One region of the Radiobacillus sp. PE A8.2 genome, then DNA from elsewhere that is predicted to be linked to it. Evidence: predicted binding sites of a transcription regulator. Region 1 holds the regulator's gene; each other region holds the start of a gene.
The links. The regulator Rex, encoded in region 1, represses fermentation and respiration genes when NADH is low (regulators of the CRP and FNR family bind a similar motif). The targets are predictions, from matches to a motif close to TTGTGAAATATTTCACAA.
Positions count from the first base shown of each region.

Region 2: ACI6MV_RS14255 (formate/nitrite transporter family protein) is a predicted target of Rex. The motif match lies at 4,490-4,507, and genes of this name have one in related genera.
Region 3: pflB (formate C-acetyltransferase) is a predicted target of Rex. The motif match lies at 1,890-1,907, and genes of this name have one in related genera.

Region 1 is NZ_JBJGXI010000042.1:4,832-10,291, reverse strand. Features, by position in the region: gene groL (chaperonin GroEL) at 1-752, opposite strand, end outside; gene groES (co-chaperone GroES) at 812-1,096, opposite strand; gene ACI6MV_RS18910 (CPBP family intramembrane glutamic endopeptidase) at 1,604-2,317, shown strand; gene ACI6MV_RS18905 (YdiK family protein) at 2,325-2,525, shown strand; gene ACI6MV_RS18900 (redox-sensing transcriptional repressor Rex) at 2,998-3,639, opposite strand; gene ACI6MV_RS18895 (ABC-F family ATP-binding cassette domain-containing protein) at 3,954-5,460, shown strand, end outside.
Region 2 is NZ_JBJGXI010000025.1:62,355-67,814, reverse strand. Features, by position in the region: gene ACI6MV_RS14275 (DUF58 domain-containing protein) at 1-12, opposite strand, end outside; gene ACI6MV_RS14270 (AAA family ATPase) at 9-983, opposite strand; gene ACI6MV_RS14265 (VOC family protein) at 1,175-2,035, opposite strand; gene ACI6MV_RS14260 (P1 family peptidase) at 2,224-3,183, shown strand; gene ACI6MV_RS14255 (formate/nitrite transporter family protein) at 3,636-4,466, opposite strand; gene ACI6MV_RS14250 (hypothetical protein) at 4,687-5,007, shown strand; gene ACI6MV_RS14245 (VanW family protein) at 5,039-5,460, opposite strand, start outside.
Region 3 is NZ_JBJGXI010000038.1:25,978-31,437, forward strand. Features, by position in the region: gene pflB (formate C-acetyltransferase) at 1-1,790, opposite strand, end outside; gene ACI6MV_RS17970 (LysE family transporter) at 2,216-2,848, shown strand; gene ACI6MV_RS17975 (YqcI/YcgG family protein) at 2,909-3,643, shown strand; gene ACI6MV_RS17980 (amino acid permease) at 3,616-4,971, opposite strand; gene ACI6MV_RS17985 (MDR family MFS transporter) at 5,112-5,460, opposite strand, start outside.

The DNA of each region.
Region 1 (5,460 bases):
TCCTCAGCGATTAATAGAAGTGGACGGCTTTGTTGAACAACTTTCTCTAATACAGGAAGTACTTCTTGAATGCTAGCGATCTTTTTATCTGTAATTAGGATATATGGATCTTCTAGTACTGCTTCCATTTTATCTTGGTCTGTAACCATGTATGGAGATGCATATCCACGGTCGAACTGCATACCTTCTACTACTTCTAGTTCAGTAGAGAAGCCTTTAGATTCTTCGATTGTAATAACGCCATCGTTACCAACGCGCTCCATTGCTTCTGCAATTAATTGACCTACTTCGTCATCACCAGAAGAGATGGCAGCAACTTGTGCGATTGATTCTTTACTTTCGATTGGCTTAGAGATTTCGCGAAGAGATTTAATAGCAACCTCAACTGCTTTCTCGATACCACGGCGTACACCAACAGGGTTTGCACCAGATGCAACGTTTTTCAAACCTTCACGAATCATTGCTTGTGCTAATACTGTTGCCGTAGTTGTACCGTCACCAGCTACATCGTTTGTTTTTGATGCAACTTCAGATACAAGCTGTGCACCCATGTTTTCGAAATGATCTTCTAATTCAATTTCTTTTGCAATTGTTACACCATCATTAGTAATTAGTGGTGAACCGTATTTTTTATCTAATACGACGTTACGTCCTTTTGGTCCTAAAGTAACTTTTACAGCGTTCGCAAGCGTGTCTACACCACGTAGCATAGCACGGCGAGCTTCTTCACTAAACTTGATTTCTTTAGCCATTTAAAAAGTCCTCCTTAACGTACTCATTTTATGATATAAATGGATTGTCCTTCGCAAACTTAACCAACGATAGCTAAGATGTCACTCTCACGAAGAATTAAGTATTCTTTACCTTCATACTTTACTTCTGTTCCAGCAAACTTGGAGTAAACCACAACATTACCTTCTTCAACTTCAAGTGCTACTTTTTCTCCATTGTCAAACACACGTCCAGATCCAACAGCAACAACTTTACCTTCTTGTGGTTTTTCCTTTGCAGAGTCAGGAAGTACAATACCGCTTGACGTTTGTTCTTCTTTCTCTACAACTTCAATAATGACACGATCACCTAGTGGCTTTAACATGTTTTAAAACCTCCTTAATAGTATTCGATTGTTCTTTTTTATTTTTAGCACTCACTAAGTTAGAGTGCTAACACAACTATTATAATAATGAATTCTATCTTAATTTGCAAGCAGTCTGATTAATTTTTTTTCGACATTTCTAGCAACCGCTTTTTATAGCTTGTTTACAAGTTTCGCCTAAAGCAACTATACTTTATTCACCTTTCTCTACTTTCCTTAAAGTGCGTATTCAAAAAGGTCCGTTTTTAGCACCGTGAAGAATGGATGAAGCTAAAAAAAGAGGACCGGAGCGTAGACAGAACCTACGTGAGGAACGGATTTTTCGGCTAGATCCAATCTTCAATCTCTATCGGCTACTTGAGTAATCATTGTGATTTTTGAACAACCTCTTAAAATAAGGTTTTCGTTAAAATAGTGGACTTCCTATACGAGTCTATTCTAAAATTGATATAAAATACGTACAATAATACAATTGATGCAATTAATTTTAAAAGGAGTCGTTGCTTTTTGCCGAAAAGATATTGGTACGTAATTCTAACTTATATCGCCATGCAGATGTCCGGTGCTTTGATTATTCCGTTTATCAGGATATACGATATAGACCCAATTTTTGCTTCTGGTGTTTGGAGTGTTATTAGTTTTGGTGTTGGACTTGCTGTAATTATTTATTTGTTACGGGAAGACATGAAGCAAGTTGATATGCGTAGCAGCAGTGAAATTGGTACAATTGCCTTATGGGCTTTACTCGGCATGCTACTTGCTTATAGTGCACAAATTGCCTCTATACTAATTGAAACATATATTTTACATATTGAACCTGGTTCACAAAACACCAGCAACATCATGGACATTGCCCGAACAGCACCAATCTTCATCATTGTTGTTACTGTATTTGCTCCTGTATTGGAGGAACTGATTTTCCGTAAAATTATTTTTGGTAGTATTTATAAACGGACAAACTTTATCATCGCTGCTCTGGCGTCCGCGTTAATTTTCGGACTCGTTCATAACGATAATCCACATATTCTAATTTACACAAGCATGGGTATGGTGTTTGCCTTTCTCTATGTACAAACAAAACGGATTATTGTGCCGATTATTGCGCACATGGGCATTAACACCTTTGCGGTCGTCATGCAATACAGTGTAGACCCTGCAGAATTAGAAAGAAGATTAGAGCAATTTGAGCAACAAATACAAATGATTTTTTTAGGAGGCTAACTAACCGATGCGAATATCTCCACTGTTAACGGCTTCCTTATATTTTGGATTAGGAACTCTTTTCACTTACATTGCCGTCGTCTCTGCTCAAGATACATTATGGAACATTTTTACAATCGCGCTAATTATATTTGCAACATTGGATTTTGGCGTTGCCATCCGTCTCATCGGAGTGCATATTAAAATCCAAAAGCAGAAAAAAAAGTGATGAATTTGGATGCGAGTCTTGAGTCTATGTTTTACTTGGTTAGGCGCGCATTGATTTACTCGATCTGTTACTGAATTGGTATGTCTTCGGTGATATGGGTTTAAATATACTCGTTCAGCAGCTGAATTAGTATGTTCTTCGGTTAAATATGTAGAACATACTTGATCAACTGCTGAATCATTACGTTCTCCGTTTATATGGGTGTAAACATACTAGATCAGCCGCTGAATCAGTATGTTTTTCGTTGATATGAACTTAAACGTACTTGATTAACCGTCGAATTAGTAGGTTCTTCAGTGATATGTGCTAAAACGTACCCGATCAACAGCTGAATTAGTATGTTCTTTATTGATATCCACTTAAACTTACTCGATCAGCAACTGAATCCAATATCAATGTGACATCTAGCATAATCGACTCTCAAGATAAAAAAACAGCTTAACCCAGATAATCCGGGTAAGCTGTTTTTCATTTATTCTTCGTGATCCAGCGGGTAATGCTTCAGGAAGTATGCTAACGATTGTAGTTCAGCAGCCAAATCAATATGATGTACGCGGATCCCTTCTGGTACTGTAATTCTGGCTGGTGTAAAGTTTAATATACCTACGATGCCTGCTCCTAGTAATCGGTCCGTTATGCCTTGTGCTTCAGCAACTGGAACGGTCAGTATTGCTACTTCAACCCCACCTACTTTTTCCTCTAAGTCATCGATGTGATAAATCGGAATACCATCAATGACAGTGCCGACTTTATTCGGGTCTGCATCGAAAGCCATTTCGATTTTCGTGTTATTGTTTTTCATAAAATTATAATGCAAAAATGCTGTACCAAGATTACCAACACCGATAAGTGCCACTCGTGTAATCTCATCCTGATCTAGCGTTTTTCTAAAGAAGCTTAGTAAATATTCAACGTTGTATCCATATCCTTTTTTACCAAGTGCACCAAAATAGGAAAAATCGCGTCGAATTGTTGCAGAATCAACTTTCACTGCATCACTAAGCTCTTTAGACGATACGCGAAGCTTTCCTTGTAAATGTAAATTATTTATAAAACGAAAATAAAGTGGTAATCGTTTAGCTGTTGCTTGTGGTATTTTATTTTGCTCACTCATAATCATCTATTCCTCCGTATTTCGTTATTATCTAGGATAGTCCAATCCTTGTTTGTTATCCACCTAGAAAACTTATGATAGCGCATTCATTTTTTTAGCACTATAAAAAATTGTGGTTCTCAGTCACGGTTCTTGTCTTTACTGGTTGACCATGTTTTACAAGCTTGTCTATATTTTAACAAAAAAATGTGGAACTGTCGTGAATTAATTCACTAAGTTAACAAAATTTGTTAGCTTTCTCCTCGTTTACTAAAAGAAGATGCTTGCTACTTTTAAGATTATTAAGCTACACTTAATATAATGAGGTGAATAGTATGATTTTAATGCAAGTAAATCAATTAACAAAACGATATGGGGCAGAACTCATTTTATCGAATATAAAACTTGAAATAAAAACGAGTGACCGGATCGCGATTGTAGGTCGTAATGGGGCTGGTAAATCTACTTTGTTAAAAATTATGGCCAATCAGCTGGCCTATGATGAAGGGAAGATTCACAAGCCTAAAGACGTTACAATTGGTTATTTAGAGCAACATACGGGGCTTGAGTCTAATGAGACGATTTGGAATGAAATGCTTCGTGTATTTCAATATTTAGTTGATAAAGAAGCTGAATTACGAAAAATTGAACAAAAGATGGGTGATCCTGATTTAATAGAAAATCAGTCTGCTTATGCGCAGTTGTTAGCTGACTATGACCGAAAGCAACAAGCTTTTCGCACAGAGGGTGGCTATCAATATGAGGCTGAAATTAAAGCCGTGTTAAACGGTTTGCATTTTCAGCATTTCGACTGGGATACACAAATTAATGCATTAAGTGGTGGCCAGAAGACACGACTGGCACTAGGAAAACTTCTATTATCAAAACCAGACATTTTAATCCTTGATGAACCTACGAACCACTTAGACATTGAAACACTCTCATGGCTAGAAGGTTATTTGAATAACTATAAAGGCGCTGTAGTGATTGTCTCCCACGACCGTTATTTTTTGGACAAGACAGTTAATATCGTTTATGAAATATCTCGTAACCAGTCTGCTAAATTTCATGGTAATTACAGTAAGTATTTAGATCAAAAAGCCGCGAATTATGAGCGCGATTTAAAGCAATTTGAAAAGCAGCAGTCAGAAATTAAACGTATGGAAGATTTCGTGCAAAAAAATCTCGTTCGTGCATCAACAACGAAGCGTGCGCAAAGCCGTCGAAAGCAGTTAGAAAAAATGGAACGGGTTGATAAGCCTAGTGGTGATGAAGCGTCCGCAAAGTTTTCATTTGCTATTGACCGTCGCAGTGGCAACGACGTATTAAAAATTTCTAATTTAGCATTTCGTTATGACGATAGTAAAGATCATATATTTTCCAATTTGACATTCCAAGCTTCTAGAGGAGATAGCATTGCCTTAATCGGTCCTAATGGTGTCGGAAAAACTACGTTACTTAAAGCAATCGTCGGACATTTGCAGGCAAACAAAGGAACCATTCAACTCGGTACTAATGTTCAAATTGGTTATTATGATCAAGAACAAACGAGGCTGCATTCCAACAAAACGGTTTTAAGTGAGCTTTGGGACGAATATCCGACAATGAATGAAAAGGATATCCGTACTGTGCTAGGAAACTTTCTATTTACCGGTGATGATGTTTTAAAATCTGTATCATCCTTAAGTGGCGGAGAAAAAGCGAGACTGTCACTTTCCAAACTAATGTTAGAGAAAGCTAATTTATTAATTCTAGATGAACCGACGAACCATTTAGATCTCGACAGTAAGGAAGTATTAGAAGCTGCATTAATCGATTATCCTGGAACGATTTTATTCGTTT
Region 2 (5,460 bases), on a different contig from region 1:
AGGAATACTCATTTCCCATGCAACCCTTTCTCTAACTCGGACTCCGTAGGAACGGCTATATCCTTTACTAGTTCTTCTAACAACCTTGCTGCCTGATTTGTTTGAATCCCTATCGTTTGTTTTACTACTATACGATGTGCCAAAACGGGCTGTACCATTGCTTTAACATCATCTGGAATTACATATTCTCTACCTTTTATGGCAGCATAAGCCTGGACAGCTTTAAGAAGTGCCTGACTTCCTCGTGGGCTGACTCCCAAGGTAATATTTGATGATGATCTTGTCGATTCCACAATATCCATCATATAGGACAGTATATCGTCACTTACAAACACAGATGAATAACTTTTTTGTGCGGCTAATATTTCAGCTTCATCTACAACTTCCGTAATTATTTCTAATGGATCATTTCCAATAAACCGCTTTAAAATATCGATCCCTTCTTGCCGAGATGGATAACCTAGTCGAAGTTTAATAAGAAAGCGATCTAACTGTGCTTCTGGGAGTGGAAAAGTCCCCTGATTCTCAACTGGATTTTGCGTTGCTATAACCATAAATGGACGCTTTAACAGTCGTGTTTCCCCGTCAATCGTCACTTGGCGTTCTTCCATGCTCTCTAGCAAGCTCGATTGCGTACGAGGCGTTGCTCTATTAATCTCGTCAGCCAAAACGATATTAGCAAATATTGCACCTGCTTGAAATTCAAATTGTCCTTTTTGTTGGTTATAAAAATTTAAACCCGTAACATCTGTTGGCAGTAAATCAGGTGTAAATTGAATGCGTTTAAATGTGCAGGATAATGATTTAGCCATCGTTTTGGCTAACATCGTTTTTCCCGTACCAGGAACATCTTCTAGGAGTACATGACCTGATGAGATTAATGCTATGAGTAATAAATCAATCGTTTCGCTTTTACCAACGATTACTTTTTGTATATTGTTCTTAACTTTGTCTACTAAGTTTTTAACATCTGATAGTTCCATACGTGATTTCCTCCATTTTTTTGATCGCGCTTACAGCGAAAAGTTACTTCATTAAAAAAAGAATCACATGACTCTGAGTTGACCGTATCACAGTCTGCCTTACACTTATCTAAAAATAAAAAGACAGACTAGTGAAATACTATTATTGTCTGTCCCTCTATCATATATGGAAATTCCAGTTAATTAAAGTTTTATTTTAGAATAGTTAATTGTATTTTATTACCTGAGGGATCTTCCGTAATGAGGCATGCACCTTTATTTTCAAACGGTATTTCAGCCTGCTTTAGATTAGCTTCAATCATTTTCATCTTCTCATTATTTGGAATTACAATTGTAAAATCATGTAATCCAACGCTATCTTTTTCTGGAGCTTTTGCACCCACTCCGTTCCACGTATTCACACCAATATGATGGTGATAACCACCGGAAGAGAGAAATAATGCCTGGTCACCATATAAGCTGTTCGCTATATCGAAGCCTAAAACATCACAGTAAAACTGCTTAATCTGTTTTATTTCAGCTACATGTAAATGAATATGACCCATAATCGTTTCACTTGATAGACCTTTCCATGTTTCATGTTTTGCTTCTGCTAGTGCTGCTTTTACATCCATAGGAACCGTGTTCATATCCACTTCTCCATCTTGCCACTTCCATGTATCCACTGGTCGGTCAACATAAATCTCAATACCATGTCCATCTGGATCTGATAGATAGAGTGCTTCACTGACTAGGTGATCTGAAGCTCCTTGAAGTGGATAACCAATATCCAGCAGATGCTGGATAACTTTTCCTAGCTCTTTGCGATTCGGAACGAGTAATGCAAAGTGATATAAACCTGTTGTCCGCATTTGTTTTGGTTTCACATTTTCTGGTTGCTTTATTATAACTAGTGGTGTTTTTCCATCTGCGGTAAATGATGCTTTATTACCGGTATTTTCTAATAAACGTAAACCAATTGCTTTCGTATAAAATTCAAGCGAGCGATGAATATCTTGAACATTGATTTCAATCTGCTGCACAAACATATGCGGGTATTGGTGGAATTGCAATGCGTCGACCTCCTAATAATATAAATAAAGTTACTAAAAGTAATTTGATTACTATTAATAATCATATTATAAGTAAATTTTCTCTTGCAGTCAATATAACACTGAGTCGATTACATTGACGAATAAAACTATCAAAAATACAATAAAGAAAAGTATATGAGCGTTTACACACAATGAAGGAGGATATTATGTCGACTGGTCAAATCACTGATGTTCCCGGTATTCTTGTTGGACAACAACAGAACACGGAAGCACTTACTGGTTGTTCTGTTATTATCACCGAAGCTGGAGCAATTGCTGGTGTTGATGTCCGTGGATCCGCACCAGGTACAAGAGAGACAGATTTATTGAACCCTATTAATTTAGTTGAAAAGGTACATGGGATTTGTTTGACAGGCGGAAGTGCCTTCGGTTTAGACGCAGCTTCCGGTGTAATGAAATATCTTGAAGAAAAGCAAATAGGGATGGATGTTGGTGTTGCAAGAGTACCAATTGTGCCAGCAGCAGTTTTATTTGATCTAGCAATTGGGGACCCACATACTAGACCAGATTTAGAAATGGGTTATCAAGCAGCATCTATCGCTTCTTCAAATCCAATTACTACTGGTAACTATGGTGCAGGATGCGGAGCAACTGTAGGGAAGTTAGCTGGCTTTGAGTATTGTATGAAGGCTGGTATCGGAACTGCTTCCATTAAGATATCAGATGAAATTACGATAGGTGCACTAGTTGCAGTAAATGCTGTCGGTGAAATTCGCAATCCAGCAACAGGTCAAACGATCGCTGGTCCATACGATCGGAACAACGAACAACTGCTAGATAGTGATAGCTTATTAAAACAGACGGCGCACAAGGTACTATTTCCTGGCACGAATACTACGATTGGTGTAGTTGCTATCAATACTTCTTTATCTAAGGTTGAAGCAACGAAAGTATCTCAAATGGCTCATGACGCATTCGCAAGAACCATTTATCCTGCACATACGATGTATGATGGTGATACAATTTTCACTTTAGCGACTGGTGGTCCAAAGCTACCGGTTGATCTTATCGGTGCAATGGCCGCAAAGGTAATGGAGCAGGCTATATTAAATGCTGTCTATAGTGCTGAAAGTATCGGTAACATTCCTGCTTATAATCAAATTTGAAAAGTGCAGAGCGCCGCTTAGAAACGTAGCGACTGGAGCGAATCGACTGAGATAAAGGAATCATACCCCCGCATAGGGGGTATGTCGACGTTGGACGACAAGTCCGCTTTTAGTCGACCCTCCATAAAACTTGAATCGATGATGACTTATCGTAGGGCGAGTCGTGAAGTCGCCTAGTTTCCGACGCTCGGAGCTAGACACACGAAAAGTGCAGAGCGCCGCTTAGAAACGTAGCGACTGGAGCGAATCGACTGAGATAAAGGAATCATGCCCCCGCATAGGGGTATGTTGACTTTGGACGACAAGTCCGCCTTTAGTCGACCTTCCATAAAACTTGAATCGATGATGACTTATCGTAAGGCGATTCGTGAAGTCGCCTAGTTTCTGGCGCTCGGAGCTAGACACATGCACTAATTTTCTTATCATGAGGCGGCATAGTCCGCCTCCTTATTTTATTTCCCTTCCGACACAACAGATAACGGAAACTCATCAACAGTATTATTCGCAACTGGTTTTGTTTTTCTTACATACGCAATCCAATAAGCACCAGCGATAAAAAAACTGCCACCGACTGCATTCCCCAGAAATACGGGAACAAAATTTTGTAAATAAGCGACCCATGATAAGTGACCTGCGAAAATAGCTGCTGGGATAACAAACATATTTGCTACAATGTGCTGAAATCCGATAGCAACAAAGGTCATTGTAGGGAACCATATACCAAGAATCTTACCAGCAAAATCCTGAGCACCATACGACAACCAAACTGCTGAAGCAACTAGCCAATTGCAACCAATACCTGAAACGAATGCCTGCACAAAACTAGCTTCCAACTTATGCTCGGCAATTTCCACTGTTGTCGTTAAAAACGCACCGGTTTCTGTTAAGCCAACAATATGTCCAAAGAAATAAGCAACAAACACCGCACCGAAAAAATTGCTTAATGTGATGACCATTATATTAATTGCTAGTTTTTTTGTACTAATTTGTTTGGCAAACCGGGATAATGGGACTGCCATCATGTTTCCCGTTAATAATTCACCTCCAGCTAACAATGTTAAAATTAAACCTATTGGGAAAAGTGATGCACCGATAAAGGCAGCGAAACTCTCCCAGTCTGTTGGGATTGTTGCAACTACACGTATATATAATAGGAAGCCTAATGCGATAAATGCTCCAGCCTGAAAACCAAGTATCGATGATTCTAAAATCGATAAATTTGCTTTTTTCTTTCCTGCTTTAATGGTGTATTCAGCAATTTGCTGTGGTGTGTAAAAACTCATAGTACCAGATCCTCTCTACCAGGTTGTAAACTTATTCACATTTTATAACGTTTCTACACAGAAAAATATGTGAACACTTTACTAACTTTCTGTCTAATCTAATTTAGTTAAATCCAAAATACTAATGTAAGCCAATCATCTCTTCAGCCTAAAATTAATCGCTTACAATCTATAGTTTTATGTTAAGATAAAAGTTAACTTGTTTGAAAGGAATGATTACATGTTTGGCGAAAAAATTGCAGTTAAGTTAGAGGTCGTGGCACGAAGAGCTTTAAATGTTAAAAATAAAGACGGCATGGCCGGCGTTATTTCTGTTGATTTTATCGCTAATAATAGAGGAGCTTTTACTGTAATATGTGCTGCTTTAGCTCCTTATTATTTGAATGCAACGAAAGAAGAACGGATTCCATTAGATGATATTATTGCCCGCTACCGTCATCTACCGAATTGCAGTAACGAGGAATATTTTAAATCAACTGAGCAAGCAACAGAAGAATTAAAAGCACTGCTTAATGACCTTGGCGTGCAGGATTATGAATAGGAGCTTAGCCTTCACCCAGTTAGTCTTTAGATTAGGATGGCTCCCGTTTCATCTCATCCGGTAACTGTTTGGATGCATCCGGAGTTTGTTTATGTTTCACTTCGATTTCTTCCGAAGAAAATATTTGAATTACTACGGCACCATTTCTTGCCTTTGCCTGAATGAGTAAGGGATGATGATAACGGTTTTGGAATGTGAAATCGGGTCCATACCAACTTACCGTTGCATCACGGCCTGGTGGTACATATTTTACTTGCTTGCTGTGAGAGTATCGTTTAATAATATGTACCCCAGCCCGGTCCACAGCATTAAATAAAGTAGAAGATACCTGACAAATCCCACCTCCAACCCCTTCTGTAAGCTCACCTTTGACAATTATCGGCGCTCGCTTATATCCTTTCTCCATCGTCCTTTCACCAACTACTTCATTAAATGAAAATGTTTCTCCAGGAA
Region 3 (5,460 bases), on a different contig from region 1:
GTTGGTTTAGAGTTACGGTAAGTCTTATGTTTACTAATTTTGTTCATAAATGTTTTCACAAGTTCTGCAGCAATTTGGTCAACACGGTCATCGTTATTGCCGTATTTTGGATAGTCGCCTTCAATTTCATAATCTACTACAAGACCATTTTCGTCACGAATCGTTTTTACTTTTGCATATTTAATTGCACTAAGTGAATCGGCAACTACAGATAAACCTGCAATACCACATGCCATTGTACGTAGGACTTCACGGTCATGAAGTGCCATTTCAATTCTTTCATAGCTGTATTTGTCATGCATATAGTGTATGATGTTTAGCGTATTTACATATAGTCCTGATAACCAATCAAGCATGTTATCATATTTTTTCATCACTTCATCATAATCAAGATATTCAGATGTGATTGGTGCATAGTTTGGTGCCACTTGAATCTTTAATTTTTCGTCCACACCACCGTTTACAGCATATAATAATGCTTTCGCAAGGTTGGCACGAGCACCAAAGAATTGCATTTGTTTACCAATAGCCATTGCCGATACACAACAAGCAATCCCATAATCATCACCATAAATATCGCGCATCATGTCATCGTTTTCGTATTGGATCGAGCTAGTTTTAATTGACATTTTCGCACAATACTTTTTATAGTTATCAGGTAACTTTGTAGACCATAGTACGGTTAAGTTTGGCTCCGGTGCTGGTCCTAAGTTATCTAATGTATGCAAGAATCGGAACGAGCTCTTCGTTACGAGTGGACGACCATCTAATGCCACACCACCCAATGATTCTGTAACCCAAGTTGGATCTCCACTAAATAATTCATTATAATCCGGTGTTCTTGCAAATTTCACTAAGCGAAGCTTCATGACAAAATGGTCAACTAGTTCCTGTGCTTGTTCTTCTGTTAAGACACCGTTTTCTAAATCTCTTTCAATATAAATATCTAGGAACGTAGAAACACGACCAAGACTCATCGCAGCACCATTCTGTTCTTTAATAGCGGCAAGATAACCAAAGTATAACCATTGGAACGCTTCTTGCGCTGTTGTTGCAGGCTTAGAAATATCAAATCCATAGCTTGCACCTAGCTGCTTCAACTCTTGTAATGCACGAATTTGTTCCGCTGTTTCTTCCCTGTCACGGATAATATCTTCAGACATTGTTCCATTTCCGATTACGTTCAGTTCTTTTTTCTTTTCTGTAATTAACTTATCGACACCATAAAGCGCTACTCTTCTATAGTCACCAATAATTCTTCCACGACCATATGCATCAGGCAGACCAGTAACGATACCTGCTTTACGTGCTAACCGCATTTCTGGCGTGTACGCATCAAATACACCTTGGTTGTGTGTTTTACGATATTCAGTGAATACCTTTTCTACCGCTTCATCGATTTTAAATCCATAAGATTCTGCAGCGGCAACAGCCATACGCATACCACCAAAAGGCTGTAATGAACGTTTAAACGGCTTATCCGTTTGCACGCCTACCACTGTTTCTTTCTCTTTGTTTAAATATCCTGGCCCATGTGATGTGATCGTAGATACAATTTCCGTATCCAGATCCAGTACGCCGCCATTTTCACGCTCTTGTTTTGTTAACTCCATGACTTGCTTCCAAAGGTCTAATGTGTTTTGCGTTGGCAAAGCTAAAAAGTAGTCGTTACCATCATAAGGCGCAAAATTCTTTAAAATAAAATCACGTACAACAATCTCTTTTTGCCATTTACCTTCCATAAAGCCATCCCAAGGATTCATTTGTCTTACATCGTCAGCAGTTTTCATTCTTTTTTACCTCCTTCAAGGTTTAAAAGTACATCACTTTGCTCAATGATGAACATTTAATTATCTTAATTAGATTATATACTTCAAAAGAGTTTTCGTTTGTGATTTTTATCACAAATATGAGCTGTTATAGCTAAAGTTCATTTTTTGTTCAAATTTGGTGATAGCTTTTCTTTTCGTTTTATATCCCTAATTTACCTTTATAAATAAAAGGATTTTTATATGCAATTTAATTTAATATCATATTCACAATCACGATTGTTATATACTGTATCACTCATTTTTAATTTTCTTATTAGTACAGGAATGCGGTTTTTAAATTATAGGCTATAAGGGGAAATTACTTCGGTAAAAGCGAATGAATAAGTGCTAATCTATTGCTTGTCCGAATACAATATACAAGTTATAGGTAAGGAGTGAAAGTTTTGAGCCACTTTATTAGTTACGTTTTCCTAGGCTTGTCATTGGCCGCACCGATTGGGCCGATTAATGCAGCGCAATTAGATAAGGGGATAAAATATGGCTTTCTGCATGCGTGGTTAATTGGTTTAGGATCAGTAACCGCAGATATTATTTATATGCTAACGGTATATTTTGGCGTTGTACAGCTGTTAGAATATCCACTAATTAAATCTTTTCTCTGGTCCTTCGGTTGCTTTGTACTTATTTATACTGGCATCGAAAGTTTAACAAAATCACATTCAATCACAACATCTAGTGAAAGGTCCTCTAAAAATACAGCTTTGCGAACATACATAACTGGCTTTTTATTATCTATTTCCAATCCACTCACTATCTTGTTTTGGTTAGGTATTTATGGATCTATTCTTGCTAAAACTGCTTCCGAATATGGAATAAGTCAACTATCCCTGTACAGTTGTGCAATCATCCTCGGATTATTATTGTGGGATGTTACCATGGCTATCATCTCAAGTAGCTTCCGCAAACTTCTAAACAATCGTATTTTATATGGGATATCCGTATTATCTGGAATTTCTTTAATTGGTTTTGGTTGTTACTTTGGTTATCAAGCGTTTACACTATTATTTCTTTCCTAGGACAGTCACCTATCACCCCTTCGGCTAATAATCTAACTAGTGCGAAAGGGGTGATTGTTCATGCTGTACGATTCAGCGCAAATCATTAATGAATTCCCAAAAGATGCTTGGCAACATGATGCATACCAGAAATTCCAATCCAAATTGACAGACAAACAGATGAAATTTCCTTGTATCCCTGCCACACAGGGGCTCGCACTTGACCAATTTAGATATGGATTTATTGATGATCCTACCAAACAAGAAGCTTATAAAAACATTGCCTTATTGCTAACTAATTATAGTCATGTATATAAGAATATCGGGAACTACACATCGCTCGTGCTATTTTTCAAGAATGCAGAAAGCACCCGAAACTATTCCATTGCTAATTATGAATCGCTTTTTTGGGAGATACTTAGCCAAAGTAGTGACTATGACCCATCCACATGGCCAGAGAAAATACCAACGGATTCAAATGATTCGTTATGGGAATTTTGTTTTGAACAGGAACGTTTTTTTGTTTTTGCTGCTACACCAGCACACGAACATCGTCAAAGTAGAAACTTTCCGTATTTCATGTTCGCGATTACACCACGATGGGTGTTTGATTCCTTTCAACAACAAAAGTCTGCACAAGCCATTAAAAAAAGGATTCGGGAACGATTGAACGACTACGATGCCATTGAACCCCATCCCGAATTAAAACTATATGGAGAAAAAGATAATCATGAAGCGAAACAATATTTCTTGCGAGATGATCAGTCTTCCTTGTCTCAATGTCCATTTCATCGGTCTTTATCAAATAAAGACTGAGGTGTTTCTTTGATTTCTGGTCCTTTCCAACGTTTTCTTCTTGAGAAAGTGACCAGGCTAATTACAATAAGAAACGCTAAGCTAATTAGAAAACCTTTTCGACTGGTTGCATCCATCCAGGTTCCTGTTATTGCGAATCCGATTAACAGGAGGCCTAGGCCTTGCTTACTTTTGCCAATAAACTGCGGTTTCATCAGTTTACGATATGTTATAAGTATAAACAGCCATGTATATAACAGCATTAAGCCAGCAGCGGTTGTAAAATACTCATATATTTGATCCGGCAATAATAAGGAAACAACAATCGAAATAATTAATCCTGATGTTGTCCATGTTAAAGCTCTGAACGGAACCCTTCCTGTTTTGGCAAGATAGGCGGGCGCATCTCCATCCTTTGCCAACGTAACAAGCATGGAAGTGATTGCGTATAGCGATGCAACCATCGTCGAAAAGCCTGCTATTATTAGTGCACCATTGAAAAGGTGAGGAATAAACGCTAAATTATAATCCTTTAAAGCAACAATGAACGGACTTTCTTCCGTCGTAAATGAGTCCCAAGGAACTAAAAACAAGGCCAATCCAAGCGATGTTATGTAGATCAGCCCTAGAGATAATAACATGATTTTGCCTGATTTCGGAGCTTGCTTAGGATCCTCAAGATCATTTGCCATAATCCCCATCACTTCTATCCCACCAAAAGCGTAGAACGCATATATTAGCGCTGTCCAAAAACCTAAAGTACCATTCGTAAATAAGCTATCATAGTTAATGCTAAAAGAATTTTCCGCTCTTTCTCCATTTAACAATCCAAAGATGGCTAAAAGCGCCAATATGATAAACATGAGAATAGCTGCAACTTTTACTACTGCGAATATATTTTCAAATCGTTCAAAACCATTAACACCCGTTAAAATCACTAAAAGTCCAAGCACACCATAAATAGCTGAAAGAATCCACAGTGAAACATCCGGAAACCAAAACTGTGTAAAAATTGCTAATGCAGTCAGTTGACTTCCCATAATTAACATTTCCGATGACCAATACACCCAGCCATTACTAAAACCTGCCCATCTTCCAAAAGCTTGCTTAGCATATGAACGAAAAGACCCTTTTTCAGGGTGCGCAGCCGTCATCTTTGCTAGCGCATCAAAGACAATATAAGTACCGATTGCAGCAAGAAGAAATGCAAAAATGACGGAAGGACCAGTCTGTTTTATAGCAATACTTGAACCTAGAAAAAAACCAGTACCTATAATACAACCAATTCCAATTAGGGAAAGCTGCCACCATGTGATCTTTTTATTATTTGAACCTGACTGTTTAGCCATTATGATTCCTCCATTCATCCCCTCATTAGTCTAGGAAATATGGAGCGTATTATTCTGAAATAAAGATCGATAAGTACAACAATAATTGCCATAAAAAGAACAATGACTGATACACCTTCGTATCAGTCATTGTTCTTTTATTAATTATTCGCTTGATCTGCTTCCTCTTGTGGCGATGGATTTTTTACAAACAAGGACAAAACAAGGCCTATAATCGCAATACCACTAGCAACCCAAAAGGCTACATTTACACCGTGAATCGACTCCGCTGGGGTTGCATTAACACCAGTATCCAACGCAGCACTCGTCATTACCGTAACAAGGATAGCCGTTCCAATAGACGCTGCAACCTGACGCATCGTATTGTTCATCGCAGTACCATGTGGAATTAATCGTAGCGGTAACTGATTTAAGCCTGCTGTGGTGACTGGCATCATTACCATAGATATCCCTAGCATCCGAATTCCGAACACGATAGTTAAGTATGTT